4 regions of the Paenibacillus naphthalenovorans genome follow, and region 2 is predicted to be linked to each of the others. Evidence: riboswitches for the same ligand, from Rfam matches in the RefSeq annotation. Region 2 holds a riboswitch; each other region holds the start of a gene.
What was found. A riboswitch is a leader RNA that binds a small molecule or an ion and turns the genes downstream of it on or off. The one in region 2 is predicted to bind cyclic di-AMP.
Positions count from the first base shown of each region.

Region 1: linked by a shared signal. The riboswitch ahead of IJ22_RS21765 (C40 family peptidase) and the one ahead of IJ22_RS24790 (stalk domain-containing protein) in region 2 are both predicted to bind cyclic di-AMP.
Region 3: linked by a shared signal. The riboswitch ahead of IJ22_RS22025 (resuscitation-promoting factor) and the one ahead of IJ22_RS24790 (stalk domain-containing protein) in region 2 are both predicted to bind cyclic di-AMP.
Region 4: linked by a shared signal. The riboswitch ahead of IJ22_RS07525 (APC family permease) and the one ahead of IJ22_RS24790 (stalk domain-containing protein) in region 2 are both predicted to bind cyclic di-AMP.

Region 1 covers NZ_CP013652.1:4,438,779-4,446,338, reverse strand. Annotated here, with positions in the region: gene IJ22_RS21785 (YwhD family protein) at 1-433, opposite strand, end outside; gene IJ22_RS21780 (M1 family metallopeptidase) at 640-2,847, shown strand; gene IJ22_RS21775 (hypothetical protein) at 2,862-3,674, shown strand; cyclic di-AMP (ydaO/yuaA leader) riboswitch at 3,854-3,995, shown strand; gene IJ22_RS21765 (C40 family peptidase) at 4,000-4,473, shown strand; gene IJ22_RS21760 (hypothetical protein) at 4,738-5,541, shown strand; gene IJ22_RS21755 (sulfurtransferase) at 5,674-6,510, opposite strand; gene IJ22_RS21750 (GNAT family N-acetyltransferase) at 6,540-7,076, shown strand; gene IJ22_RS21745 (4a-hydroxytetrahydrobiopterin dehydratase) at 7,095-7,397, opposite strand; gene IJ22_RS21740 (hypothetical protein) at 7,409-7,560, opposite strand, start outside.
Region 2 covers NZ_CP013652.1:5,041,937-5,049,496, reverse strand. Annotated here, with positions in the region: gene IJ22_RS24815 (phosphoribosylaminoimidazolesuccinocarboxamide synthase) at 1-106, opposite strand, end outside; gene purB (adenylosuccinate lyase) at 129-1,424, opposite strand; gene purK (5-(carboxyamino)imidazole ribonucleotide synthase) at 1,443-2,645, opposite strand; gene purE (5-(carboxyamino)imidazole ribonucleotide mutase) at 2,642-3,127, opposite strand; purine riboswitch at 3,280-3,381, opposite strand; gene IJ22_RS24795 (DUF6483 family protein) at 3,498-4,214, opposite strand; cyclic di-AMP (ydaO/yuaA leader) riboswitch at 4,361-4,512, shown strand; gene IJ22_RS24790 (stalk domain-containing protein) at 4,518-5,366, shown strand; gene IJ22_RS24785 (polysaccharide deacetylase family protein) at 5,511-6,200, shown strand; gene IJ22_RS24780 (hypothetical protein) at 6,295-6,765, shown strand; gene IJ22_RS24775 (AAA family ATPase) at 6,901-7,560, shown strand, end outside.
Region 3 covers NZ_CP013652.1:4,486,048-4,493,607, forward strand. Annotated here, with positions in the region: gene IJ22_RS22010 (AbrB/MazE/SpoVT family DNA-binding domain-containing protein) at 309-563, opposite strand; gene IJ22_RS22015 (HD domain-containing protein) at 948-2,234, shown strand; gene IJ22_RS22020 (TatD family hydrolase) at 2,271-3,038, shown strand; cyclic di-AMP (ydaO/yuaA leader) riboswitch at 3,263-3,446, shown strand; gene IJ22_RS22025 (resuscitation-promoting factor) at 3,728-4,867, shown strand; gene rnmV (ribonuclease M5) at 4,976-5,530, shown strand; gene rsmA (16S rRNA (adenine(1518)-N(6)/adenine(1519)-N(6))-dimethyltransferase RsmA) at 5,527-6,453, shown strand; gene yabG (sporulation peptidase YabG) at 6,535-7,413, shown strand.
Region 4 covers NZ_CP013652.1:1,558,819-1,566,378, forward strand. Annotated here, with positions in the region: gene IJ22_RS07510 (stalk domain-containing protein) at 1-554, shown strand, start outside; gene IJ22_RS07515 (glycosyltransferase family 4 protein) at 686-1,840, opposite strand; gene IJ22_RS07520 (cysteine hydrolase family protein) at 1,961-2,719, opposite strand; cyclic di-AMP (ydaO/yuaA leader) riboswitch at 3,033-3,200, shown strand; gene IJ22_RS07525 (APC family permease) at 3,408-5,225, shown strand; gene IJ22_RS07530 (DUF445 domain-containing protein) at 5,243-6,481, shown strand; gene IJ22_RS07535 (ABC transporter substrate-binding protein) at 6,671-7,560, shown strand, end outside.

The DNA of each region.
Region 1 (7,560 bases), 600 kb from region 2:
CGGCTTTTTCCCGTTCCCCGAGATTATCGAGCATAATGCGGCGCTTTAGAGCATAATCCATCCGGTTCACATGATCGGCGAGCACTTTCCAGCCTTTGCGCGCCTCCGGATCTACCGTCATCTCGCAGGAAGTGACCCCTGCATAGTATTTGCCGTCCTCCTTGAAATCCACTGCCACCCAAACGATCCAGCAGGGGCGTCCGTTGGGAACCTCATCCTTGTTCGTGGTAAACTTGATCCCTTTTTCTATTTTGCTCTTGGCATGCAGCGCCCCCTGATCGATATAGGCTTCTCCCTCGTCAATAATGACGCAGGATAATTGGCTCAGGTCGATCGAGCCTTGGCCAAAGCCGCGGTGCTTCGTTTCCTTATTGCTGACAATATTAAGTGAAGGCAGTTTTTTCTTTTCATTTATATCCACAAGGCACACCATCCCTATCCTATAATTCAAAGTTCCGCATAGTTCAATCTCACTCGTTATTATTGTAGCCAAAGTACCGGAGCATGTAAATAAATCGAAGCCGCTCCGTTCCCAAACGCAAATGCCCGGGAAAAACCCGTAAAGGAAAAAAGGCAGAAATAATCCTCGTCCCACAAACATATACATGCTGTAGATGCTTGTCAACGGGGTGAATATGGATGAAAAAACGAATCGGCAGCCCCATTGTATCATGGGGCTTACTTACAATCTTCGCCTGCGGTGTCACACTGCTGACGAATGCCCTGCTGTCGTCCGACTTCCGGTCGGGAACTCCTTCCGCCGGTTGGAAGCTTTCCGCCGAAGCCGCTTACCCTGCCGTGTTCCCTGCTGAAGGGGGGGTGGATCCGCTCAACCTGAAGCCCATAAGGTCAACCGCGGGGCACTCCATCGTTGAGGCGCCGGCATGGCCTCAAGCCAGGGGACAAGCGGACGGCTCATCTACGGGCATTTTTTTGCCGACAGCACATGCGGAGCCGGTTAGCGGACGAGTGAACGAACCGGCGGCCCCTCCTCCCGCACCTCCCAGCTTGCCGGTCAAGCCTGTAGAGAAACCGGCGCCGAAGCCATTATCCAACCGCATCGTCGAGTATCATCTCAACGTAGAACTGGATGCCGATGGCAAGCTGATTAAAGGCACCTCGTCGATGACTTGGAAAAACCCGGGAAGTCGCCCGGTGCAGGAGCTTTATTTTCACTTGTATCCCAATGCGTTCGAGTCCAAGAAAACGACGTTCATGAAGGAATCCGGCGGGAAGCTGCGGGACGATGTCCGCAAGGAAGACAGCTTTGGCAGCATGACGGTCAGCTCCATTCGAACGCTTGACGGAGCCGAGATGGAGCTGATCGACCGGATGGAGTATGTCCAGCCGGATGACGGCAACAAGGACGACAACACCCTGATCAGGGTACCGCTTCCAAAGCCCGTCATGCCGGGCGGAAGTGTAGATCTGCTGACCCAATTTTCCGTGAAGCTGCCGCAGGTTTTCGCCAGAATGGGCTATGCGAACGATTTTGTGATGGCCGGCCAGTGGTTTCCCAAAATCGCCGTATACGAGCCCAAAGGCACCCGCGGTCGGACAGATGAGGGCTGGAATTTGCACCAGTATCACGGGAATTCGGAGTTTTACGCGGACTTTGGCATATTCGACGTTAGAATCAAGGTGCCTTCCGCCTATAAGGTAGCGGCCACCGGCTTCCCGACCAAACCCGTCTCCGATGACGGCAAAACGAAAACCTACTCGTTTTACTCCGACGATGTGCATGATTTTGCCTGGGCCGCTTCGCCGCATTTTATATACCATGAAGAACCCTACGCCACTCCTCATCTGCCCGGCGTCCGCATCAAGCTGTATCTGGATCCGAAGCATGAGCATCTGAAGGCCCGTTATATGACAGCCGCCAAAAAAGCGCTCGCCCGATACTCTCAGTGGTACGGCAGTTATCCTTACAACACGCTGTCGATCGTCGTGCCGCCGGAGGAGGGCAACGGAGCCGGAGGAATGGAATACCCTACGCTGATTACCGCATGGGGAGCAGCCGAAGAGAACCCGAGTCTGGAGCTGGAACGGGTTGTGGTGCATGAAATCGGCCACCAATTTTTTTACGGCATGGTCGCCAGCAATGAATTTGAAGAGGCGTGGCTCGACGAAGGCTTTACCTCTTATGTGGAAGACAAGTTAATGGAAGCGGAATACGGCGTTCGCCCGAATCTGCTCGTGGAGTCGAGCTACATCACCAATCCGGCGGCGCTGCTGAAGAATGCCTGGAGCTATGACGGACACCATCACTATGCCGAGAATGTATATACCCGCGCCAAGCTGGTGCTGAAGGCCATGGAACGTCAGGTCGGAGCAGAGACCATGGACAAGATCATGCGAACGTATTTCCAGCGCTGGAAATTCAAGCACCCGACTACGTCGGATTTTCAACAAGTCGTAGAAGATGTGACGAAAACCAGTTGGCAGCCGTTTTTTGATCAATACGTTTATAACGGCATGATGGTCGACTACGCCGTAACCGGCATCAAAGTGCAGCAGGTGACAGAAAATGGCCAAACCTACTATGAGAACAGCGTGCAGCTGCGCAAGCTTGGAGGCACCTACCAAAATGTCCCGGTCCGTTTTCAATTTGCCGATGGAACACAACTCGATAAAACATGGAACGGCGCCGACAGCGAAGTCATCATGAAGCTGAATCACACGGCTCCGCTGTCGTGGGCGGCCATAGACCCGGAGCACTCTATCGTGCTGGAGAACAAGCGGATCAACGGCTTTATGAAAACGGAAGTCGATAAGAAGCTGTCGGTGCGATGGAACGTAAGTGTTGTGAAAATTTTGGAGACCTTGTTTGGCTGGGTCGCATGGTGAGGTGAGCGAGGAATATGTGGAACCGGATCAAAGCAGGCTGGACCTTGGCCTGGCAGCAGCCTTTTGCCGTCTTTACCCTCTTTATATACAATCTCATCTGGGGCGTCGCGCTGTATAAGCTGATTCAATCCGTCGTCCTCCCCCTTCTCCATCGTTATCCGGGGAGCGACCTGCCCGTCACAGCTTCGCAGCTGTTCTGGATCGAAGGTCATTTTCAGATCATGAAGACGGACCTGCTGGAGCCGTTTCTGTGGTGGGGCATCTGCCTCCTGGGATTAAGAATGCTGGTGCATCCGCTGCTTAATGCGGGGGTATATTACTCGCTTCAACATCGGGACATGAACGCAGGCTACCGGTTCGTGGAGGGGATTCGAAAGCTGTCTCTTCCCTTCTTCGGCCTCTACTTCATCCAACTGGCGCTGCTGCTCTCTCCGCTCTACTGGCTGGTTCCTTATACAATAGAGCTGTACGGGCATCAGACTTCATATATTTCCTTCGGGAAAGCGCTGGCGCCGGCGCTGGCCGGCTACATCGCCTATTGGTTTGTGCTCCAGCTCGTCTTTTTGTTCCTTCAGATCGGAAAAACCGATGGCAGGTCGGCCATTTACACCCTGCTGTTTGTGATTCGCCATCTGCCCGCCATTATGCTGATTTCTTTATCCGTAGCAGGAATCGCTTTGGCCGTGTCCGCCGCGGTGATGGCGGCCTCGTTTTTCTGGGCCGGCTTTCTGGCCCTGATCGGATTACAAGCCTATCGGCTGGTTCAAATGTTTATTAAAGTATGGGCCATCAGCACACAATATGCGCTTTGGACGGAGAAAGCGTAGCTGATATCCTAATAAGACCGCAGAAGCACCGGTCCGCCATGGACCGGTGTCTTTGTGTTGTTATATCCCCGATTCAATTAAACAAAATTTTCAATTTAAACCGCTTAAATGTGTCAATTTTGTTACAAAAGAAGGAAAAGTGCAGTTTTCCTCGAATATGTTTATCCGAAATCAAAAAAAAGAAAATTTTGCCGAATTTCTGTTTAGGAAAACGGGGGATCCATAACCGGGTGAATTGATCTCGACAAACAACGTCAGTGATCATAGGGAACCTTCAACCGAACCCTTCAGCTAACCTCGTAGGCACCGGAAGGGGAAACTTTTTTTGAAAAAGAAGCTTGTAGGTTTTGCACTTTCGTTAGCTATGTTTTGCAGTGTTTCCGTGGGCAGCGCATTTGCTGAAACCCCACTAAGCGCAGCGGTAAACGCGGGTTTAGGCTCGCCTTACAAATGGGCAGGCAATACGACAAACGGCTTTGATTGCTCCGGCTATACTTCTTGGGTGTTCGACAAGTTCGGTATAGAACTTCCCCATTCCTCCAAAGGCCAAGCCCAAGCCGGCCAATGGGTAGCCGCAGATCAGCTCCGTCCCGGCGACCTCGTGTTCTACAACACCGACGGTAAAGGCATTTCTCATGTCGGCGTATATGTGGGAGGCGGCAAGTTCTACCACTCGGCTACGAACAAAGGCGTTACGATTACTGAAATGAGCGAATCTTACTACGCCAATCGTTATGTGACAGCCCGGCGTATTTTGTCGGACGAGCAGTACAAACAACTCATGACCGACGCCAATTGATTTGGTCAACGGATTCGCAATGCAGCTTCGGAAGCCCTCAGTGTTTGGCCCGATCCGATCGTTCGCAAAAACGGACGAAACGGACGGACAAGCCTGCAGGGCTTTCTATTTTGCAGAAACCATGCGGAAGCCTCCTGCATCCGATCTGTTCCGAATGCTGTGATTTCTATTGATTTCCCTAATGATAATGATTATAATTCTCATTGGGATCGGGGACTGTCCCCCAAATCATTCGCCTGATGTGCCAGAAAGGAGCGCCGGATCATGACTCTTCAGGAACCGGTCAACCAAGTGCTTGAACAGCGGTTTGGACTATCCGAAACCGGAATCGCCGGAGCAGAACACCGATTCCGTCTGGGCAGCCTGTTGAGACTGGAGGAGATGTCCCGGTTTATTCGCATCTATACGGAAGCTTTGAAGGGATCGCATATCGACGTAGGCGGCATGTTTTTCATCGCTTGGGTTACTCAAGTCTGTTCTGCTCTGCAGTATACCGTTTCTTGCCATCAAGCGGCCTTGAACCTGCATCTGGATCAATTGGAGCTGCAGCTCCGCCATCACTCCGATGGTCCTGCGCTGGCTTTCAGAGCGGATTCCTGCGTCGGCACGCCCTGCCCTGCCGATAACAGAGAAGAATGGCTGAGTGCGATTTTTCATCATTGGTATATCGGGCAGGTGAAGCCTCTCATCGCCTCCGTCTCCGAAGCCGCCGGCATTCCAACGGCTCAGCTGTGGGCCCAATTGGTCACCCGGCTGTATTATACGATTGACGTGATGATCGGGGAAGCGGAGGATGAAGAGACGAGAAGCCGGATTAAGGACGATTTTGCCGTTCTGGTACACCGCATCGGACCCCGGATTTTCGAGAAAAAAACCAATCTGCTGGATCTTAATTTTAAAATGGTCGAGTCTCCTGCTGATCCGGATCGTTTACTCCGGGTGAAAGCCGCGTGCTGCCTATACTACAAAACGGAAAAAGCATGCGGGAATTACTGCTTTACATGTCCCAAACTCAGCGATAAGGACCGTGAAGAGAAAAGGCGAAAGCTTTTGACAGGGACGCTTTGATCGGAAATATAAGATAAGAGTGCCGGTGTATCATACACAGCCCCGGATGAAAAAACAAGGAGGACCGGATCAGCATGCCAACGGCAAATGATCGTAGTCCTCCAACCGTGTCTGACACGGAATCCCCATTTCCTACTCTTTTCCTGTCGCCACCGGATTGTCCTTATAGCTGATCCAATCGCTCCAGCTGCCTGCGTACAGCTTGACATTGTCGAATCCGGCCTCGCTAAGCGCCAGCACGTTCGGACACGCCGTCACACCGGAGCCGCAATAGACGATAAGCTCATCGGCGTTGCGCAAGTCTGCGAACCTGGCCTTTTGCTCCGAAGCATCCTTCCATCCCCCTGAAGCTTGCAATCCTTCTTTCCAGAAATACTGCTTCGCTCCCGGAATATGTCCGGCCACCGGATCGATCGTTTCCTCGAGGCCAAGGTAACGTTTCTCTTCGCGAGAATCCACGAGCACCGTACCTGGACGCTTCAACCGGTTCTTCACCTGCTCCACATTCACCAGCATCTCGCTGCGTACCTTCGGCGTGAATACGGCCTGCTGCTCCACAGGCAGCTCCTCCGTTACGGGATACCCTGCTTCCTTCCATGCCGAGTAGCCCTTATCCAAAATATAGACTTCGTCATGACCAAGATATTTCAACAACCACCAAAACCGCGAGGCCATCGCACCGCCTTGATCGTCGTAAGCGACAACGACGGAATGCTCGTGGATACCCGCCCGGCCAAGCTTGGCGGCAAGCTTCCCGGGATCGGGAAGCGGATGGCGCCCTCCGTGCTTCTCTTTTGGACCGGACAAATCACGTTCGAGATCAAAATAAAACGCTCCGCAAATATGATCGATATCATAGCTTTGTTTTCCGGCCTCAGGCTGGCCTAATATAAAGCGGCAGTCCGCGATCACGATATGGTCCTGGATGCCGTGCTCAAACAACCATTCTTGACTGACTACATGCTTCAAGATCCAATCACTTCCTTTAATGGGGTGATATGCTGTATATTAACAGTATACACCCGAAGGGAGAAGCTGAAAAGAAAGTGATACCCAACGAGCCCCGGATTTTTTATATTGCCCCGCTCACGGAGGCGCACTGCCGCGACATCTGCAGCTGGGTTTATCCTCCGCCATACCATACCTACCATTTCCGGCCATGGGAGCTTATGCTTTCCGATCAAGAGGAATTCGCCGATGCTGAAATTCGAGTGAACCAGTACCGTGCCGTTCTGGACGCAAGCGGTGAGCTGAGCGGATTTGTGCAGTTTTTTCCTATGGTGGGCGTTACCCGGTTGGGTCTGGGCATGCGTCCCGATTTATGCGGCTGCGGCAACGGAATTCATTTTGTAAGAGCGATTGTACAGGAAGCCCAACGGTTGGCTCCACAAAATCAAATCGACCTTGAAGTGATGACTTGGAATGAAAGAGCGATCCGTGTGTATACCCGCGCCGGTTTTATCATTACGGACACCTACCAACGGATGACCCCTACCGGCATGGAAGAGTTCCACTGCATGGTATGGTCCGCATAAGGATGCATGAGAACAGATTCATTTCCGAAAACCCGCATAAGCTTCGTCGTACCTCCGGGCGCTGGTAAAGTCAAGCTCCGTCAGTCCCCCGGCGTTCCACGAGGTGAGGCGAAGCGTCACCAGCCGATAATCGATGGAAATCATCGGATGATGGTTCAGTTCCTCGGCAATCCGGGCCACTTCATCCACGAACCCGATGCCGTCCATGAAAGACGCGAAGCGGTACTTCCTTGCGATCCATTTCCCGTTCTCTTCCAACGCCCAGCCTTCCGTCCGGTTCAGGCCGACTTGCACTTCCTCTTCCGTTAATCTCCTGTGCATGCCCATCCCTCCTATACCAAATAGATGACCGTCGTAAGCGTTTCTCCTTGGTCAATGCGGATCAAGTGCCGTTTGGGGTCATGCGTGACCATACAATCGCCTATGCTCATTTGCGCCTCTACTCCCAGTCCATAGAACAGATCATCCGCCAACGTCTTCATGC
Region 2 (7,560 bases):
GATAGTGTTCGCCGAGATCGTACAGTTCCCGCACCTTGCCCTTATACAGCAGCGGAGCCTTCACATAGGCTTCCGCGCTTGAAATGGCCGTTGTCGCAGCGCTCATCGTCCTTCTGGCCTCCCCTTTATCAGCTCAAGCCCAAACGCTTGAAAATCGTATCCACATGCTTTAAATGCCAACTCGGATCAAATGCATCCTCGATCTCTTCCAAGCTCAAAACTTCCCGTACCGCCGGCGTATTCTCAATAATTTCGCGGAACGAGCGCTGCTCTTCCCACGCCTGCATCGCTCGCGGCTGAACCGTATCGTATGCCTGCTCGCGGCTGAAGCCCTTGTCGATCAGCTTTGTCATTACGCGACCGGAGAAAGGTACGCCGTATGTGCTTTGCATGTTGCGCTTCATATTTTCCGGGAACACCGTCAAGTTTTTCACGATGCTGCCCAAACGGTTCAGCATATAGTTAAGCAAAATCGTCGCATCCGGTAAAATAATACGTTCCACGGACGAATGGGAAATATCTCTCTCATGCCACAGCGTAACGTTCTCGTATGCGGACACCATATGACCGCGGATCACACGCGCCAAACCGGAGATGCTTTCGCAGCCGATCGGATTGCGTTTGTGCGGCATAGCCGACGAGCCCTTCTGTCCCTTGGCGAACGGCTCCTCCACCTCGCGGAACTCGCTCTTTTGCAGCGCGCGGATTTCCGTCGCAAATTTGTCCAGCGAAGTCGCGATCAAAGCGAGCGTAGCCATATACTCCGCGTGGCGGTCGCGCTGCAGCGTCTGCGTCGAGATCAGCGCGGGCTTCGTGCCGAGCTTGCCGCAGACGTATTCCTCTACGAACGGGTCGATGTTGGCGTATGTGCCTACGGCGCCGGAGATTTTACCGTACTGTACGCCGTCGGCAGCAAAGCGGAACCGCTCCAGATTGCGTTTCATTTCCTCATACCAGAGCGCCATTTTCAAGCCGAAGGTCGTAGGCTCGGCATGTACGCCATGCGTCCGTCCCATCATCGGCGTATGTTTATAAGCGATGGCTTTGTCACGAACAATATCGATGAAGTTTATGATGTCCCGTTCCAGAATTTCGTTGGCTTGCTTGAGCAAATAACCGAGAGCCGTATCCACCACGTCCGTCGAGGTCAGACCGTAATGCACCCATTTGCGTTCAGGTCCCAACGTTTCGGATACCGCACGGGTGAACGCAATGACGTCGTGGCGGGTTTCCTGTTCAATTTCGTAGATGCGCTCAATATCAAAGCTTGCCTTTTTGCGCAGCTCGACAACATCTTCCTTCGGAATGACGCCCAACTCGGACCAGGCTTCACAAGAAAGCAGCTCCACTTCCAGCCAAGCCTTGAATTTGTTTTCTTCCGTCCAAATAGCGCCCATTTCGGGTCTTGTATAGCGATTGATCATTGGTTCCCCATCCTTCGTTTAATTCTTTTCTATAGATTCCCAAATATGTGAAGCCTCTATCCAATGAAATGCCGCTTCCACCGTTTCGGACAGCAGATTGACGTGTCCCATTTTCCTTCCTGTTTTGGCTTCATGCTTGCCGTACAAGTGGAGCTTCGCCGTCACGCCGGGCACAACCCGCTCCGATTCCGGATTCACGATCCAATCCAGCAACGGCTGTACGTGCTCGCCCAATACGTTAACCATCACTACAGAAGAGAGCAGCGCCGTATCGCCCAGCGGAAGGTTGCATATCGCCCGGATATGCTGCTCGAATTGCGATGTCCGGCACGCTTCCATCGTATAATGACCGGAGTTATGCGGACGCGGCGCAAGCTCGTTGACGTACAGCTCTCCATCGGCCGTCAGAAACATCTCTACTGCAATCAGACCGATCACATCGAGCTCTTCGGCAATTTGCCGCGCCATCGCTTCCGCCTTCTTCAACACGGCTTCCGGCGCACGAGCCGGAACAATGGACAGATGCAAAATATTGTTCACATGCACGTTCTCGGCCGGCGGAAACACCTTGACTTCCCCCCGCGGGCTTCTGGCCGCAATCACGGATATTTCTTTCTCAAACCGGATAAACTGCTCAAGTACCAGCTCCGTTTTGGCCTTGCTCAAAGCGTCATAAGCCTCCTGCACTTCTTCCAGCGAACGGATGATCCATTGGCCCTTGCCGTCATAGCCGCCCGTTGCCGTTTTGAGCACGCAGGGGGTTCCAAACCGCCGTACCGCTTCACGCAGCTCCTCTTCATTTTTGATCTCCGCATAAGGTGCTACCTTGACTCCGGCAGCTTCAATCGCCCGTTTCTCGCGCAGCCGATGCTGCGTGGTGTAAAGCAATCGGCTGCCCTGCGGCACATACGATTCGGCCATCAACAGGGAAGTCACTCCCGCATCCACGTTCTCGAATTCATACGTAATGACATCCGACTGTTCCGCTAACTGCCTTGCCGCCGCCGCATCGTAATATTCTGCAACGATCTGGCGATCGGCCACCTGTCCGCAGGGCGCATCCGGCATCGGATCCAACGTAACAAAGCGGTAGCCCATCGCGCGTCCGGCCAAAGCCAGCATCCGGCCAAGCTGCCCGCCTCCAAGGATGCCTATGGTTGCCCCCGGTGCATGCACCCGATCAGGATTGTACGCCTTGCTTGCCATATTCTCTTGCGTCATTCCAGCACGCTCTTTTCCACTACCGTCTTTGCGATGCGCTCGCGCCGTTGCGTTATTTTCCGCTGCAGCTCCGGATCGAATGCCCCAAGCATCTGCGCTGCGAGAAGACCGGCATTCGTCGCCCCGGCATGTCCGATGGCCACCGTAGCGACGGGAACGCCGCCTGGCATCTGTACGATGGACAGCAGAGAATCCAGACCGTTCAACGTGGACGTTTTGACCGGAACGCCGATCACAGGCAGCACTGTCTTGGAGGCTACCATACCCGGCAGATGCGCGGCTCCGCCCGCGCCCGCAATAATCACCTTCAGCCCCCGCTCTTGTGCCGACGCTGCATATTCGAACATCAGGTCAGGCGTTCTGTGTGCTGAAACGACTTTTTTTTCATAGGGCACACCCAGTTCCTCCAGCACGCCGCATGCATGCTTCATCGTCTCCCAGTCCGATTGACTGCCCATAATGACTCCTACAAGAACTGACATCCGTAAACCTCCATGTCGTTTATCATCTGGCTGATATAAAAACAAAAACGTCCTTTTGATAGACGCTGGACCGCTAATGCACAGTCTATCGGCAGGACGACAAGAAATATCCACAAGCGAAAGCTAAGGCCATTGCACCGCAGTGCAGACCTTCTATACTATCGCTCACTCGTAGTCCAAAAATTTAAGGTTTTCGGGTAGAAACTTTCGGGCCTTATTCCCGATGATATACGAGAGATTATTCGACTTTTTCCGAATGATTATCCATTCGCTGATACGTTTTCAGTTTAACAGGCTTTAACACTGGATGTCAACTACAAAAGACGAACATTAACTAAAAAGACATAAATAATAGTTCGCATTTCGTACCCTATTCATTCAGATTTTTCCTGATAGTGGCATGTTTTATTTTTATATTCTTCAGTTCCTCGAGGCCGTCTTCGACTTCTGTCTTGGATAAATTGCCTGCAGCCAGCCGCTCTTCTTCGACAGAACGCCAGCGTTCGTACATGCGTATCCCTTCATCCAGCACCGTTATCCACTCCTCACGGAGATGTTCATCCTCGTTTAGCTCGTCCAATAAATGAAATAAAACATCCTCGCTTTTGGCATATTGTCCGCAATCCTCATAATAAAAAACAAGCTTATGCATGGTATCCGTCGGCATAGACGCACGGTTCGCGAGAGCCAGCGCCGCATCGATCCGCTCTTTGAACATCCCGCCCAATTCATCCCGGGGATCCATCTCCCTGGCGGTGAGCAGCAAGTCCAGCGCCTTTAAGCCGTCCTTAATTGCAGCAGCCGCGTGACCGCTCTCTTTCTGTGCAGCGCCCCGCGCGTTCAGCATATCTCCTAAAGCCAGCACTTTTCCTTGATCGACATGTCCGTCCTTGGAAAGCAGTGCGAGCAAATCCTTGGTAGATAAAGCGTGAATCAGCCTGGAATTCAGCCCTAACAATTGACGCATGGCCTGATTCAACAGTTCAAGGGCTTCCTGCAAACTTTGATTTTTCCTTGCGAACATTACTTTATGCAGCACTTCCGTCGTCTGCTCAATCAACCGCATGAGATAATCGCGTCTGTACATGATCTCTTCCCTTCAATTCTGGCCGTGTCGTTCTTTTTATTGTACAGGATTATGCAGCATGAGGAAAACCGGCGCTAGAAGCAATTCCATTATGAGGGAATGATTGGATGATTTTGTGCATTGAACCGGAACATTATCCTATGTTAGGCTTTTAAAAGCCGAATCGTACAGCTTAATTATGTGTACGTACGGGGGACTAAGCACTTGGGGTGAATGCTTGCAGGCTGCACGGCTGCGCTAGGGAACAACCTCTTCCCGAACCCGACAACTAACCTCGGAGGCAAAAACAGGAGGGAACGCATCATGAATTTTCGTTTCAAAAACATGCTCCTGGCATGTGTATTTGCCGTGCCTTCAGTTTTAACGGCATCTATACCCGCACATGCGCAGGAACCTGTACGCCTGGCTGATGACGTCAAGGTACAGGTAAACAAAAAGCTCGTGGCATTTCCGGATGCACAGCCTTTTGTGGATGAGAATCACAAACTTCAGGTCCCCGCGAGAGCGGTTACGGACAAGCTCGGGTACAAGCTTCAGTGGGAACAAGACGGTTCCCGATTCACCATTACAATACAGAGCAGCGACAAAACCGTTTCGCTGTCGACCGGTGACCGGAGCATGACGGTTAATGGAAAGCCGACTCAAATTACGGACCCGGCCAAGTTTGTAGACGGACGCGTGTATGTCCCTTTTCGGCTGATTTCCGATACTTTCGGAATCAAAACCCAATGGGACAAGATCAACCGGATCGCGATTCTCAGCACGGACGGCCAATATCATGCTCCCGCATGGTACCGCCCGGTGAACAAGGTTAGCAAGGTACCGAATTATTCCAAAGTGATCGTAGCCAAGGCTACGGCCTATACTGCTTCTGCCGATGAGAACGGCGGTTATGCGGGACTCGACTATATGGGCAACCCGCTGCGTCTGGGCACCATTGCCGTAGATCCGTCCGTGATCCCGCTCGGCTCTAAAGTGTATGTCGAGGGTTATACGTATGATGGTCTTCCTGCCGGCGGAATGTACGCCACGGCAACCGATACAGGAGGTGCGGTGAAAGGCAACCGCATAGACATTTTCCTGCCTGAGAGCAAAAATAAAGCAAGAATGTTCGGAATTCAACAAGTAAAAGTATATATTCTCGGTTCATGATCTTATTTGATTCTCATCCATAGCACGAAGCGGCCGTCTCTCCATCGAGGCGGCTGCTTTTTTTTGGCTGCCGGACTTGCCGCATACTTTTGTTCTGACGTCCAAAACCTAAGATGGTCATGTCAGAACGGAGGTCGATTCGTTATGCATCGCCGTATGTGTAGGTTCATGATTGCTTTGGTGGTCCTGTTTCTTACCGGCGCCGCACCCTCAAACAGCGAGGTCGTATGGAACGTCGAGACGGATCAGAAGCTGATCGCACTTACGTTTGATGATGGGCCGAATCCGGTGTATACGCCGCAGATTTTGGATTTGCTGAATCAATACGGGGCTAAAGGCACTTTTTTCGTTATTGGCAAACGCGTGCAGATGTACCCTGCCATTGCCATCCGCGAGGTAAACGAGGGACATGAAATCGCCAATCATACGTTCGATCATCATTACTTGAAAAACTTTCCCCCCGAACGTCTCGTAGAAGAAATCCGCCAAACCCAGGAGGTTATATTCGATATCACAGAACAAATGCCGCACGTTTTCCGTCCCCCTGGAGGTTTTTACAATGATGCCTTGCTTCAATCTGTCAAAAAGGATCAACTTACGGTCGTGATGTGGTCTTGGTATCAGGATACGCAGGATTGGAAAAAGCCGGGCGTAGACAAAATTGTCCGCCAGGTTCTGGACAATGCCCACAACGGCGATATTGTGCTGTTCCACGATCTTCAAGGGGACTGCACCCAGACCGTAGAGGCTCTTAAACAAATTTTACCCGAGCTGACGCGGCGGGGTTATCAGTTCGTCACCGTATCAGATTTGATTGCCAAAACACGCAAATAAACCGTTTATCTTCAAAAGATGTGATCATGGTGCGGTCGGGATGTCCTATGATATAATCAATTGGAATTCAATAAGCTATGTTATGAGGGATATCATGCTTTCTTTTGAAGAAAAACGTGCCGTTGTGGAATCGTTCCCGGAGTTGGAACGTAAAAATGTATCCTTGGGCCGGATCAATTATCATTATGAAAAAAGCGCCCATGACAAAAAGATTGTGGTTTATCATCTGCATCCGAACGGTAACGGTTTTGTTTATGCCGGTCTTCTGTATGGTTACGATCAGGATGACAAAGGCTTGGTCAATATTCGTGATTTCTCCAAGGAACAGCTTCATGCGATCATAGAGGCCTCCATCCGCTCTCTCTCCCCGAGAACAACAGAGGAACAGGCCATTATTGGAGATGCAAAAGAAGAAAGATGGATCGGTCCGGATAACCATACGCTTGTGCTGCTGGAAGAAGACGAAATGTGGTATGTGTACTCGGGACTTCATCTGGAGTCCGCTTTTGACACCTATGCTGAGGCGATCGAATATCTGCACGATGAAGGATTTTCACGTATGTAGCTTTATCGCTTAGTTTCAGGACCACGCTTGGTGTTTAAATGAAGGCACCTCACTCTTGGTTGGGATGGGGTGCCTTTGCCTTTGTTTTTTTGTATCATAAACTTGTTCAGGATCATGGGAAAGGAGCGGCGCCGTATGGTTTTCAGAGAGCAACACGCTTACTTGAGGAGTATCGAGCTGTTAAGGGACCGGATTCCCTCATTTACAGCATACCCGTTTAATCTTCCTTCCTTGCGCGAACTCACCTCTTTGCCTTTGCACCCCAAAGTAACCTATATTATAGGCGAGAACGGAATGGGAAAATCCACACTGCTTGAAGCGGCGGCTATCGCATGGGGATTTAATCCGGAGGGCGGCAGTCTCCATTTTACATTTTCTACCCGTTCATCGCATTCCGAGCTGCACCGCTATATCCGTTTGGTACGCGGAGTCCGTAAACCGAAAGACGGCTTCTTTTTCCGCGCCGAAACCTATTACAACCTGGCAACGAACATTGATGAAATGGATCGTGAGCAGTCCTCGGCCCCCCCTATCATACGGTCATATGGCGACAAATCACTGCACGAGCAATCCCATGGAGAATCGTTCTTCGCGGCTTTCCTTCACCGTTTCGGAGGGAATGGCCTTTACATTTTGGATGAGCCCGAGGCGGCCTTGTCTCCTTTTAAGCAGCTGTCCATGCTGGCCCGTATTCACGCTTTAGTGAATCGAAACTCCCAGTTTATTATTTCTACTCATTCTCCCATTTTAATGGGATATCCCGACGCTCTGATGTACAATCTTACGGACAAGGGC
Region 3 (7,560 bases), 560 kb from region 2:
TCCAAAAAACACCCAAAGTCCGCACATGCACTCCAACGGAAGAACGCCGCAATCAAGCGTGTGCCCGATCACCTCATCCAAGAGGTGATTCCGAACGTTAGCGCTCCTCCCGCCCAAACGTCCATCAAGGCGCCGAGCGAGGTCCAGGGGCAGCCGCCCATGGGTCCCCCTTGGAAGGAGGATTTAGGGGGTTGATTAAAAAAAGAACCCTAATTCGAGGAAACCACGAATCGGGGTTATAGAGGAGATATGAAAAAGGTTAGAATTACCTTAGATAAAATTGCTATCTTCATTATACCTTATTTTTTTTATTTTGTCACAGGTATTGGCATTTCAGATAAACATTCATGACAGACAATTTTCCCTTTGAAATAAGAGACGTTCTCAGCATTGCCGCAGAAGATACAGGCCGGCTCATATTTCTTCAACATAATGCGCTCTCCGTCTACGTAAATTTCAAGAGCATCTTTTTCGCCAATGCCTAACGTTCTGCGAAGTTCGATAGGAATAACGACACGACCCAGCTCATCAACTTTTCTTACGATACCTGTAGATTTCATCATAATAAAAATTCCCCTCTCCAAGAAGTATAAGTAAGAAGCATTTTGGAAGAAAATTAATCGTCATGATTCGACATAATTCTTTACGAATATGATACCAACCATTCCAAAAATAGTCAACTAAAAATTGAGTCAATTTCATGTTATTTTATGGAATATGACTCTGTATTTGTTATATCTTAAAGAAAAAATCGAGTAAAATGTGAGATATCACACATTTTTGCAAAGTGTATTGTCACAAAAAATACGATTTTTCATTATTTTATTTCACCGTTTACATAGAAAAAAAAGTAAGGATTGGAAAATAAAATCGACATAATTCGACAAAATTATCAAATATACTGATTTGTTTGTCGAATAATAGTTCATTGATCAAGGAGGAAAGCTATGAGCACGCCGATGAAAGAAGAAAAGGTGTTCAAGGATCCGGTACATAAGTATATTTATGTGCAAGACCAAACGATTTGGGATCTGATCAATACAAAAGAATTTCAAAGGCTGCGCCGTATCCGTCAGCTTGGCACATGCTTTTTGACCTTTCACGGTGCAGAACACAGCCGGTTTTCTCATTCGCTTGGTGTTTATGAAGTCACACGCAGGATTATATCCCAGTTTGAACGGAATCAGTATGAGGATTGGCCCAAAGAGGAACGACTGCTGTGCCTGTGCGCTGCTTTGCTGCATGATGTTGGACACGGTCCGTTCTCCCATTCCATTGAAAAGACGTTCGGGAGCCACCATGAAGAATGGTCGTGCCGCATTGTTCTGGGGGATACGGAAGTCAATCAAGTGCTGCGGCGCGTATCTCCGGCATTCCCTCGGCAAGTGGCTGACGTCATCTCCAAAACGTATCACAGAGAAATCGTCGTCAGTCTTGTATCCAGCCAGCTGGACGCCGACCGGATGGATTATTTGATTCGGGACGCTTATTTTACCGGGGTGAATTACGGTACCTTTGATTTAGATCGGATTCTTCGGGTCATGCGCCCGTACCAGGGACATATTGTAGTCAAAGAGAGCGGCATGCATGCTGTGGAAGATTATTTGATGTCACGATATCAAATGTATTGGCAGGTTTATTTTCATCCGGTAACCCGCAGCGCGGAAGTGGTGCTCCACAGTATTTTCCAAAGAGCCAAAAAGCTTTATGAGGAGGGATACCGGTTCCAGTTTATGATTGCTCCGCTGCATAAGCTGTTTCAGCAGCAGTTGACGGTAGACGAATATTACTTCTTGGACGAAGCGTTCATGCAAACCGTCTTGATGCAGTGGTCCCTGGAGAAAGACCCGATTCTCTCCGATCTGTGCTCCCGGTTTTTGCAGCGGCGTTTGTTCAAATATATAACGCTCGAGCGTATCGACACTCAACTGATGGAACGCCTGGGAAGCTTGCTGCAAAGCTTTGGAATCGATCCGGATTATTACCTGAAAATTGATTTCCCGTCGGATCTGTCGTATGATGTGTACCGTCCCGGAGAGCAGGATGAGAAGCTGCCTATCTTGCTGCTGGATTCCAAAAACACATTATCGGAGATCTCCTGCAAATCGGAGATTGTCCGCTCGATCAGCGGTATTCATATGGGGAAATACCATTTGTATTACCCTCATGAGCTGCTGTTGAACCATCTGCAGGAACTGGACGCTGATGTTCGCATCCTGTTAGGTCTGTCCTGAACATTGTCGCAATGGCGAAGAAAGGGGTATGTTCATATGCTGATCGACACGCATGTGCATCTAAACGTACAGGCATTCGATGAAGATCGACACGAAGTGATTCAAAGAGCAAGAGAGAACGGAATTAGTCACATGATCAATGTCGGATTTAACAGGGAAACCATTCCCAGCTCCATCGCTTTGGCAGAACAGTATGACTTTATCTATTCGACCGTGGGTTGGCATCCGACAGACGCAAAGGATATGACCCCGGACGATTTGGAATGGATCGAATCGCTTTGCCGCCATGAGAAGGTGGTAGCCATAGGAGAAATCGGGCTGGATTACTATTGGGATACGTCTCCAAAGGATGTACAAGCCCGTGTGTTTCGTGAGCAAATCCGGCTCGCACGTAAGCTCGGCATGCCGATTGTCATCCATAACCGGGATGCGCATCACGATGTTGTGCAAATTTTGCGCGAAGAAAAGGCGGCGGAGGTTGGCGGTGTGATGCATTGTTACTCCGGGAGCTGGGAAACAGCCAAAATGTGCCTTGACATGAATTTCTATATCTCGTTTGGAGGACCGGTCACGTTTAAGAATGCAAAACAGCCCAAGGAGGTGCTGGAAAAAGTTCCGCTCGATCGGCTGCTTATTGAAACGGACGCGCCTTACCTTGCTCCTCATCCGTATCGGGGCAAGCGGAATGAATCGTCTTACGTTCGTCTTGTAGCTGAGACGGCGGCCCAAATCAAGGGCATTTCACTGGAAGAATTGGCCGGGATTACCTCGAGGAATGCCATATCCATTTTCGGTATAAAGTGAATTTTTACACAAAAGGACACATGTCTTTTTTTATACAAAACAAGATAATCGAAGAAAACAAAACAAAAAACTGTGACCAATGGAGAAAAAGATGGTTTTGGTTTAAAAATTAATAAAAAACAATGATAATTGAGTAAAATCCGAGATTTTTTTCAAAGTTTGTATACTTTACAATTCCAGCCTTCACATCGTACACTCAATATTAACTTCATACGATTGCCAAAATTCCAACATCGCTGAGTTCCGTAAGGGAACGGGGGAACCGCATCGCGGATGTCACAGCGCTACGCTGTTGATGAACGTGGTGTTTATAGGGGTGAATCTTGGGGCAGGCAGCTGCTTCCGAGTAGGGCGACTCTCAAGTCCGAATCCGTCAGCTAACCTCGTAAGCGTTAAGAGAGAGGTAACGATTGTCGTCGGCTTAACTTTTCATTTTGAGGAAAATGAGAAAAGTCACGGGAAGGTTCCTCTTCTCCGCTGACTTTTTTTTGTATTCCCCCGTCATTGGGATAACGATCCAAGCCGGTTCATAAAAAATAAGATTCCAGGAGGTGGCCTTAGGCAAGTACGGTTCTGATAGCCGTTGAAGCAAACGTTGGTAATTGGAGAAGAATATACTTTACCATAGTCGCGTCAGATCTAATCATGCATAACACTCGGATGGCGGGGCTTTAAGGAGGACCGAACAAGTGGGCGTTGTGACACCTGAACAAACCCATGAAAGACGATCATCCAGCTTGTCCTTCGCATTGCGATGGAAGCATGAAAACTTGCGTATGATATCGATCATTGCACTCATATTATTCGCTATGACTTTCATGTTTTTAATCATGTATTACGGTACGTCAATCAAAAGCGTATCGGTTGTTGTAGACGGAAAAGAGCAAACTTTCCAAACTAGAGAATCAGTTCTGCAGCATATACTGGATGAGCAAGGCATCTCTGTCGGTGAACACGACCGTGTGTCGCATTCTCTGGATGATTCGGTGGAATCGGGAGATCGAATTATTATCGAGAAAGCCAAGCCGGTACAATTGACAGACGGTGGGCAAACCAAGACCGTATATACGACAGGAAAGACGGTCAAACAGCTATTTGACGATCAGAAGATCAAGCTCAGTGAACTTGATAAAGTGACTCCCGCTTTGAATGCGGCAATAAACGAAAATAGTGAAGTCAAGATCGTCCGTGTCAAGAAAAATGTTGAGGAAATCAAAGAACCGATCGCTTTCGAAACGGTAAAAAAGACGGAGCCGAAGCTGATCAGAGGCAAAGAACAGGTTATTCAAGAAGGACAAGAGGGCGTTCTGCTCAAGAAGAAAGAAAAAGTCTATGAAGACGGTGTGCTCGTATCCGAACAAATCGTTGACGAAAAGATTCAAACCCAAAGTGTGCAAAAAATTATTGCGGTGGGAACGAAGAATCCCGTAGTAACACTCTCTTCGTCTTCGCCAACCTTGGAACAGGTGACCAGAAACGGCGTGAAGTTCGACGTTAAACAGGTCATCAATAACGTGAAGCTCACTGCGTATAGCGCGGGACCGGCCTCGACAGGCAAGGATCCGGATCATCCGCAGTATGGAATCACGGCATCAGGTACGAGAGTAACGGAAGGTCGCACGATTGCAGTCGATCCAAAGGTCATTCCGATAGGCTGGTGGGTTTATATTGAAGGTCTGGGCTTCCGCAGAGCGGAAGACACCGGCAGCGCAGTCAAAGGAAATAAAATCGACGTTTATTTCGACAGCCATGATTATGCTTTGCGCTTCGGAACAAAACATGGCGCAACCGTATATGTCATCGGTCCAAAGAAGCCGTCGGCTGATTAAGGATGGGCAATTAGGGCAGACTCATCATATATAGAACAGATGAAGAAGAGGTACGGCTAACGTCCCTCTTCTTTTCTCTTGCTGCGAAAGTAGGTACGGACGAATTCCATGATCAAAGAGATTATTGTTGTTGAAGGCAAAGACGATACGGTTGCGATTAAACGGGCCGTCGAAGCGGAAACGATCGAAACCGGCGGTTCCGCAATCAATAAAGAGGTGCTGGAGCGTATCCGGTTGGCGCAGGAACGCAGAGGCGTAATCATTTTCACGGACCCTGATCATGCAGGGGAGAGGATACGTAAAATCATCGCCAGGGAAGTCCCCGGCTGCAAGCATGCGTTCCTGACGCAGGAGGCGGCCACCAGCCGCGGCGACATTGGGGTGGAGAACGCATCGGTGGAAGCGATTCGTTCCGCGCTTGTGAATGTACGCACGGATTATATGGCCCAAGGTACGGAAATCGGCTGGAACGATCTGCTGGAGGCCGGTCTGATCGTTCACCCGGCGGCTGCCGCCAGAAGGCTTGAGATGGGCAAGCGGCTTGGTATCGGTTATTGTAACGGAAAACAGTTTTATCATCGCTGCCGCATGTTTCAAATTACAAAAGAAGAATTCGAGGCGGCGCGGCGGCATTTGGATGAAGAAGAGGGTGCAGCGTTATGAGTACCAATCGCTTTACAGATACGGCGGATGCGGGACAAGCGTCTGTGGAGGACATCGCCTCGCCGAAAAAAACCAAAGAGCTGATGCAGAAGTTCGGCTTTACCTTGAAGAAAAGCTTAGGTCAAAACTTTCTTATTGATTACAATATTTTGCATAAAATCGTTTCTGCAGCGGACTTGACCCCTCAAAAAGGGGCGCTGGAAATCGGTCCCGGGATCGGAGCCCTAACGCAGCAGCTGGGCAAGGCGGCAGGACGGGTCGTGGCCATTGAGATCGACCAAAGACTACTGCCGATGCTTGAGGAGACATTATCCCCTTATCCTCATACGACCGTTGTCCACGGCGATGTGCTGAAGGTTGATCTGAAGGAGCTGTTCGAGCAGCATTTTCAGGGCGTCTCGCAAGTTAGCGTTGTCGCCAACCTCCCTTACTATGTGACCACTCCCATTATTATGAAGCTGCTCGAAGAAAAGCTGCCTCTGGAGAATATCGTCGTCATGATTCAGAAGGAAGTGGCCGACCGGATGGCTGCGAAGCCGGGAGGTAAAGATTACGGCAGTCTCAGTATTGCGGTACAGTATTATTGTATCCCCGAAGTCGTAACGATCGTCCCGCGCACCGTGTTTATCCCTCAGCCGAATGTGGATTCGGCGGTCATTCGGTTGAAAGTAAGACAGACGCCTCCTGTGGATGTGGAAGACGAGGCCTTTTTCTTTGACGTGGTCCAAGCCAGCTTCGTGCAGCGGCGCAAAACGATATATAACAATCTAGCGGCGAAATATTTCACCAAAGAAACGAAAAGCGAGCTGGAAGTCATCCTGCAACAATCAGGCATCGATCCCTCCCGCCGCGGGGAAACATTGTCTATGGAAGAATATGCCGTACTGAGCCGGAATCTTGCCAGAGCGTTAAGTTCCCGTTAACTCCTCCATAGGGGTTATAGGCAATTCACCTGCACCATTTGCCTATATTCGCCATACGATAGACGAGGAGGCGATGCAGCCATGAAACAGGGAGACCTCGTCACTCGTAAGTCGTATGGCGGTGACATAGTTTTCAAAATCCAAGAAATCAGGCAGCAGCAGGCGGTGCTCCGCGGAGTAGAGCTGCGGCTTTTGGCCGATGCTCCGCTTCCGGATTTGGAACCCATGCCTCAGCTCGATCCTTTTCAATATTTGGGTTTGATCCGTCCGAAATGGTTGGATGCCATGAGGCGCACGAATGCATCGCAATCTCAAGCAAGCCCGAACGCGGGGGATAGCAGCACAGCTCCGGGTGCGGCGCCCAAGTCACGTCCGACTTATTTTGACGTGCCGGGTAAAGTGCTGCATCTGGATGGCGATCCAGTTTATCTGCGCAAATGCATGGTCTTATACGGAGAGCTCCGGGTACCGGCCGAAGGATTCTATGTGACGGAAGCCCATATGGCTGATGCGCTCTACCGCCTGCTGCCCCAAATCCAGCCCGATATTGTAGTGGTGACCGGACATGACGGCCTTCTGAAGCACCGGAGTAGAGGGGACATTACCTCGCTTAGCAGTTACAAAAATTCGCATAATTTCGTGAATGCGGTGCACGCAGCAAGGCAATATGAAAAAAACCGTGACGCATTGACGATTATCGCCGGTGCGTGCCAATCCCATTTTGAAGCGCTGCTGCAAGCCGGAGCCAATTATGCCAGTTCCCCCGCCCGTGTGCTGATTCATGCTCTTGACCCGTTGTGCATCGCGGCTAAAGTGGCTTTTACGCCCATTCGCGATACGGTGAATATCGTAGATGTCATTGGGCTCACACACAGTGGTTTGGAGGGGCTCGGCGGCATAGAATCACGAGGCAGCTATCGCCGGGGCGTGCCCAAAATTCAACACGCAAATCAGACTTAAGCGCCGAAAGGTGCTTTTTTTCTTTTTCAATTCTCCAATCCATCCAGAATAATTTTTGACAATTCTGTGAATGAAAGTAAAGGTGATTTATGTTTTTCTGCAGAAACCAAGGAAAAAAAGTCATTGACAACACGTTTGTATGGCTGA
Region 4 (7,560 bases), 1.7 Mb from region 2:
CTGGACAAGGGATGAATGTGCTCTATGATGTAGAGACGGACGGTGAGGTGTATTTTTCATTCGCAGCGATGGAGCAGGAGGATGGGCTCGATACGATCGGCGTATTCCCGAGATTGGCTTATAAAGGGAATGTCCGAGGGACGTTCAGCGGTTCGGAAGTGCAATGGAACATCGATGCTTCCTCGATCCGGAGGCCTTCGAGCTTCGCGATCGGCGACGGCACGTCGGATCAATTTGTGACCGGTACGGACTTCTTCAGCCAGAAGCCTGCGCTCAATCTGGGCAACTACGGGGTGGTTTACAAAATCCATATCGATGCTCCGCCGAAAATGTCCGTGCTGATTCTTCCGCGCGGCGGCGTGTTTAGAGGTCCGTTCCTGGTGAATGGCAAAATCGTTCAAGCCCCGCCGTCGGGCGTCATGATGGATTATCAGGGATATACGATCATTGCCAGGACGAATGGGACCGAACCGTCGCTGGATCTGGAATTTTCTCCGGCCTCGGGATCGGCGTTCCCGATCGACGTCATTTTTTATCCGCTTAATCGTAAATAAAACAAGGGTACCGCCTCTAAACGGTGATAAAGGAGTGCCGACCTCGGGTCAGCGCTCCTTTTTTAGTCGAATATACAGACCGCGGGAGGTCCGTGAGGTTTCCGCATATCGTTTTCTTACCTCCCCTATAATCAAGCGGAAAAGGTTTTTCGTTTTGTGGGGTCAGCGTTCAGGATTTCAATGTATCGGAGGAGGAGATCGTCAAAAATAGCTTCCCACGATTGGGAAAGGGCGTAAAGCCTGCTTTCCTGGCCAAAATCCCATAACCGGTCCGGATGTTCCAGCATAGATGTAATCGCATTTGCGAAAGCATCGGAATTACGGGGAGGACATAACAGGCCGGTTTTGCCGTGTTGAATGATTTCCTGTACCCCGCCAGCTTTGGCTCCGATGACGGGAGTGCCTGATGCCATAGATTCCAGTACCACATTGCCAAAGGTTTCGGTGCCGGAAGGGAATACGAACAAGTCGGCCGACGCATACAGTTCGGCTAGATTCTCTCCTTTCATATAACCGGTAAAAGTAACATTCGATGGGGCTTCCGCTTTCAAATCTTTCAACAGCGGGCCGTCGCCGACCAACAGCCAGCGGACATTGCCGCTAACATAATCGGGTAATTTCTTCATCGTTTCAAGCAAAATGTCCAAATCCTTCTCAGGTGCCAAACGGCCAACATATAGGAAAATATAACGTTCGTCGATCTTATATTTTTCGCGGATCAATCCGGTTTTTTTATCGGGGTTGAAAAGACGGCAGTCCACTCCGCGCTTCCATAAGGCCACGTCTCGAATTCCATGTTCTTCCAATTTTTCGGCCGTTTCAACGGACGGAACAAAGGTGGCCAGACACGATTGGTGGAACCAGCGGATATAGCGCCATAACAGGGAAGAGGCGAATTGCAGGTGATAATAATTCAGATAGCGGTCAAAGTGCGTATGGTAAGAGGCAACGTGAGGAATAGCATATTTTCTCCCATAATAAAGTCCGCAAAGCCCTATATTAAAGGGCGTGGCGATATGGATCAGGTCGGGTTGAAATTGCTGGAGCTGGCTGTGGATCGTGAAATAATTGGGAAGCGCAATCCGGCATTCCGGATAGAGGATGAAGGGGAGGCTGCTAAAAGACAGGATATTGCTTGTGAAAAAATCCTCCTCCGTGCATTTGGGCACAAAAATCCGGAGTGAAATATTTCGTTTTTCCAGATGTTCGACCAGTCTTTTTAACGTCAATGCAACCCCGTTCATTTGGGGCCAAAAGGTGTCGGAGAATAAAGCAATTCGCATCATACCCCTCCTCAACAATTGGATATAGGTTTAAAATACCTCATATTTATCAATCCATTGTCAGAGGAATATTAATTCGGAGTTAAATTAGCTGCGGGATATGGCAGCCTCCAAACTGGAGGCTTATCTTTGAATGGATTTCATTTTCTCTATAGTCTCCCTGGTTGACCATGAAGCGTTGGCAATCATGCGAAAATTGGTTTTTGCAGCCTTATCCCCATCCAAGCCGTTTATTTTTGCGGAAGCTGTGGCATCGTGAACCACGGCCACTTCAAATCCTTGTTCAATGAGTTCGCGCATATGAGATTCAATGCACAGATTTCCGGACATACCTGCAAGAATGACGCGGGTTATTCCCTGTTTTCGCAGCTGCAAAACCAAGTCGTTGGCTTCGGGTCCGAAAATTTTATGCGGACTGGTGATAATGGTTTGTCCATCTTCTAGATAAGGCTTATATTTATCCAGAAAGTCGGCACCCGAACCTTGAAAGCCTTCAAGCGATAATGGACCTTTTCGCTGATACATTTTGATATCGTGCATCACATGTTCCATAGCACCCCCAAATAACCATTTTTGGTCATAGGGATAATAGTAATGAGGGGACACAAATACTTTAAACTTATTCTTTTTTGCTGTTTTTAATAATAATTCAATGTTCTCAATCGTGTGATTTTCAGCAACGCTGTCTTTCACTAAATTCCATGCTGCACCTTTCGGGCTTAAAAAGTCATTTTGCGGATCTGTGATCACCAAAGCGGTATGGCTTTGATCCACCTGCATTCCCGGCGATGAAAATGGTGCGGTTTGTGCTGCTGCAACACCATAAAGATCAACAAAGACAAGAAACGAAAACACAAAGGAACACTGCAGTATTTTTCTCATGAGGATTCCCCTTTCATGGGTATACTTGGTATACGCACCCTATTATGTGCTTTATTCCATGGCTTATTCAAATTCAGCTGGGAACAAAAAGGAATGGGAAAACAACTCCAATCCATTGGTTTTCAAGCATCCGCAACAGCCCGCAAACGCAAAAATCCTGAAATATAAAGAAAATCCATGAAATTTGAAGTAAAACAAAGAAAGCGATCTATAAAAGCGTCTCATTTACAAAGCAATTCATATCTAGCAAAGGTTTTATCCGATTTCTTGCTTTGCAATGTTGTCCTGTAAGGTGTAAGATTCAACCATTGAACATATCACCTTGCTGAATTTCCAAACAGGAAAACGGGGGAACCAATAAGGACATATATTTGGATGTCCATGGGGTGAATCGTGCAGGAACATGTTTATTCCGCACGTAGGGCTGCTCTCATAGCCCGAATCCGACAGCTAACCTCGTAAGCGTTGTATGAGAGAGGAGTTGAACGTGCTGTCTGCTGATAGGCAAACACAGAGCTCAAGCCTCTGTGTTTTTTTGTTGTCTAAAAACGGGATAGGTTGGAGGATGATTGATTAACAACACATTTGGAAACCATAAGTAAAGTTTCTTCCTGGAGATTTAAGGGTTTTTTTGTTGTGATGATCTTGTTTACAAAACTCCTTAATAAATAATGAGGGCGGGAACAGTATGCTAAATAAAATAAAACGATTATTAATCGGCCGGCCTATGAAGTCAACCGAGATTGAAGAAGAAAAACTAAGCAAGTTTAAGGCGCTTGCGGTACTTTCTTCAGACGCATTATCTTCTGTTGCTTACGGTACCGAACAAATTTTGATCATATTGATGGCTGCAGGCTTTGCCGCAATATGGTATTCGATCCCCATTTCCATAGCCGTTCTCGGATTGCTGACGGTTCTCATTTTTTCTTACCGGCAGACGATTTTTGCTTACCCCAAAGGGGGAGGAGCTTATGTCGTAGCCAAAGACAATTTGGGCGTCTCCATCGGTTTGATGGCCGGAGGCTCGCTGTTGGTGGATTATATCCTGACTGTTGCTGTCAGTTCCTCGGCCGGGACGGATGCCATTACCTCGGCATTTCCATCCTTGCATGAACACCGGGTCCTTATTGCGTTGACGATGATCCTGTTTCTTACCATCATGAACTTGCGAGGAATTACGGAGTCTGCATCCGTTTTAGCACTGCCCGTTTATTTGTTTGTCTTCGCCATTTTTGTTCTTATCATTTCGGGAGTCATCAAATATATATCGGGCGGGGGACACGCCGAAGTGCCTGAACTGGGCACAGCCGTTTCGAACATCAGTTGGTTCCTCCTATTGAAGGCTTTCAGTTCAGGGTGTTCCGCGCTAACCGGAGTAGAAGCCGTATCCAATGCCATTCCAAACTTTAAACAACCGGCTGAGCGCAATGCAGCCGCTACGCTAATGATGATGGGCACGATTCTAGGTGCCATGTTTATCGGTATCAGTTTACTTGCCTATTGGTATGGAATCACGCCGGCTCCAAAAGAAACGGTCGTATCCCAAATTGCGGCAAACACATTCGGCCGGGGCATCCTTTACTATTTCATCCAAGGCACCACCGCTTTGATTCTGTTTTTGGCGGCAAATACAGCGTATTCCGCATTCCCGCTGCTTGCCTTTATGCTGGCCAAAGACAAATACATGCCGCATATGTTTATGGTGCGCGGCGACCGGCTCGGTTTTTCTAACGGCATTATCTTCTTAGGTGTATTGTCGGCATTGCTTGTTATTCTTTTCCAAGGACATACGGAGAACCTGATTCCGCTTTATGCCGTAGGGGTGTTTATTCCTTTCACCTTATCCCAACTGGGGATGATGGTCCGTTGGGTAAAGCTGAGGCCGGCGGGCTGGCTGATCCGCTTCATTGTCAACACGATCGGGATGTTCACGACGCTGGCGATTACGCTGATCTTCATTTTGACCAAGTTCAATCAAGTATGGATGATCTTTATCTTTTTGCCGATTGTCATTTTCCTCTTCTTCCAAATTCACCGGCACTACCTGAACATAGCGGACGAACTGCGAATCGACATGGATGAGGAAAAACCAGTGATAAAAGGCAGCACGATCGTCGTTCCCGTAGCCGGCATTACCCGGGTGGTTATGAATTCGCTCAGCTATGCCAAGTCTCTAACCAATCATGTTGTCGCCGTATATGTCGGATTTGACGATGAGGATATCGCACGGATGGAGAAGAAATGGGAAGAATGGAACCCGGGCGTCCGGCTGATTACGCTCCGTTCAAGCTACCGAAGCATCATCAGGCCGTTAATGAGATTCATTGAAACGGTGGAGTGGAAAACGTCGGAAACGGATCATATTACCATATTAATTCCGCAATTCATTACCAGGCATTGGTGGCATTATTTCCTCCATAATCAGACCGGGTTACTGTTAAGGGCTTACTTATTCAATCATAAAGACGTCGTGATCGCTACAGTGCCTTACCATCTCCATAAATAACCGGAAGGAGGCCGCAGATGAACTCAAGATATTTGGCCGGACTGTCATTGGCCTTTATGACCGGCGGCTTTTTAATCACTTTATTTCTTCAGGAGACTCCTTTGGTTGCTCTGTTGAAAGGCGGCTTTGAAGCCGGTTTGGTCGGCGGCATTGCGGATTGGTTTGCCGTGACCGCTCTTTTCCGTCATCCTTTCGGCATACCGGTGCCGCATACATCCTTACTCCTTAAGAATAGGGACAAAATTATCCAATCCTTGATTTTGGCGTTGGAAAATGAGCTGCTCAACAAACAAAGCATCGAAAACAAACTCCGGCAGCTCCAGCTTTTGCAGCTCGCTTCATCCTCTCTGGCTAAGCTGCTTGGCAAACGGAAGGTACGGGTAGGCCTATTGGATCTGTTGATCCGATGGGTTTACCGGTTGCCGCTCGAGAAAGCGATTCCTTATCTTCAGTCGGAAATAGCCGCTGCGATCCGAAGAGCGGATGTGGGATCTGCAGCCGATGCCATCCTGACGAAGGTGATCGAGAACAGATTCGACGAAAAGGCGTTGAATTACGTCCTGCATAAAGCATCCGACTGGGCGAAACGTCCGGATACCGGGATGATGTTGGGAAAGTTCGCAAGCGAAAAGCTCTCCGAAGTAAAAGCGGGGGGCTTAACGGGGTTTGCTTTACAGGCATTTGTCGGCTTCATGGATGAAGAAAAGCTTGGCAGCTTCCTCCAAAACTTGATGCTTTCAGGAATTCGGGGTCTCCAACATACAGATAATGCTTTCCGGAAGACCCTTGTTCAGGAAATCCGCATCCAACTGTCTCAACTAGCGGATAACGAGTTGCTTGTAGCGAATATGAAGGAATGGATCGTAAACCAATTGGAAGGAGCTCGCGGCGCTGTCTTCCTGCATGAGCGTTTGAGTGAAATCCGCAATCAATGGCTGGACAAGCTGGAGGAAGACCGTTTGAAGGGCGGCAGGGCGGTAATTACTGCTTACCGCTGGATCGTGCGCAATTTCAATCCCGAACAGGATTCGATGGCCGTTTGGGAAAATCGCTTGTTAGCTTACTTGATTGAATGGGTGGAAGCGAATCATTATCGCATCGGTCAACTCGTGAAAGAAAATTTGGATCAAATGGATGATGTAGCCTTGGTACGCATGCTGGAACACAAAGTCGGAAAGGACCTGCAGTGGATTCGGGTGAACGGAGCGCTGTGCGGTTTTGCGGTTGGCATCGTACTTTCGCTGATCCAGTTATAGAATATCTTCGGCGGCAGGCGTATTGAACGAGTCAGACTCCTGATGCGCAACTATGGTCCGATACGCCGCGCTTTTTTTGTCACCTTTTATCGATGTTAGCAATAACCGCTATCGTTAATTACGATTGAATGGATCCCAAGCATAAGCTACAGTAAATTTATTAAAGCGCTTTCATTAGGGGGTGGTGGTATGGGTAAGGTTTATCATGTGAAAAAAGGGGCCATATCGGCAGTTGCTGTTCTCTTGCTCCTAGTGACAATGCTTTTCGGTTGCGGGAACAGGGAGGAAGTCCAGGGAACCTCGACAGAACCGGCCAAACCAGAGCCGGCTAAAGCCGAACCGGTTTCTTTGAACATGGGCATGCTTAAGTTTACAAGCAATTCGCCTCTGTTTATCGCTTTGGAAAAAGGGTTCTTTAAAGAAGAGAACCTGGAAGTTCATGTGAAATGGTTCGAATCCTCCAATGCCGTCAATGTGGCTGTAGTATCGGGCGATTTGGACGTAGGCGGGGTCGGTTTTACCGCAGATTTGTACAACATGATGGCGGCCGGACAAAAAGTGACTATTGTATCCGACAAAGGAAGGGAACAGAAGGGCTACCCTTTCTCCGCAGTCATCGTGCATAAAGATTCTCCTTACCGGTCGGTGGAGGAATTGAAGGGAAAAAAAGCCGCTGTCACTACGATAGGCAGTACCAACCATTACATGCTGGGGCGTGTATTGGAGAAGTATGGATTGACCACAAAGGACGTTCAGTGGGTGCCGATGAACACCACTAGCGGTGTCATGGAAACCTTAAGGGGCAAGAACGCCGATGCCATCATCCTTAGTGAGCCCTATGCTTCGATAGCGATCAATCAGGGCTACGGCAGGGTGCTTGCGTGGGTGGCGGATGAAATCGACTATCAATCGTCGGGAATATTCTTTTCGCCGAAATTCATGACGAACAAGGATGCGGGCATCCGTTTTTTAAAGGCATATATCAAAGGAGCGCGTTACTATTACGATGCAGTGCTGACTCAAAAAGACGGCAAAAGGGTAAAAGGAGGGAATTATGAGGAAGTGATCAAGATCGTGGC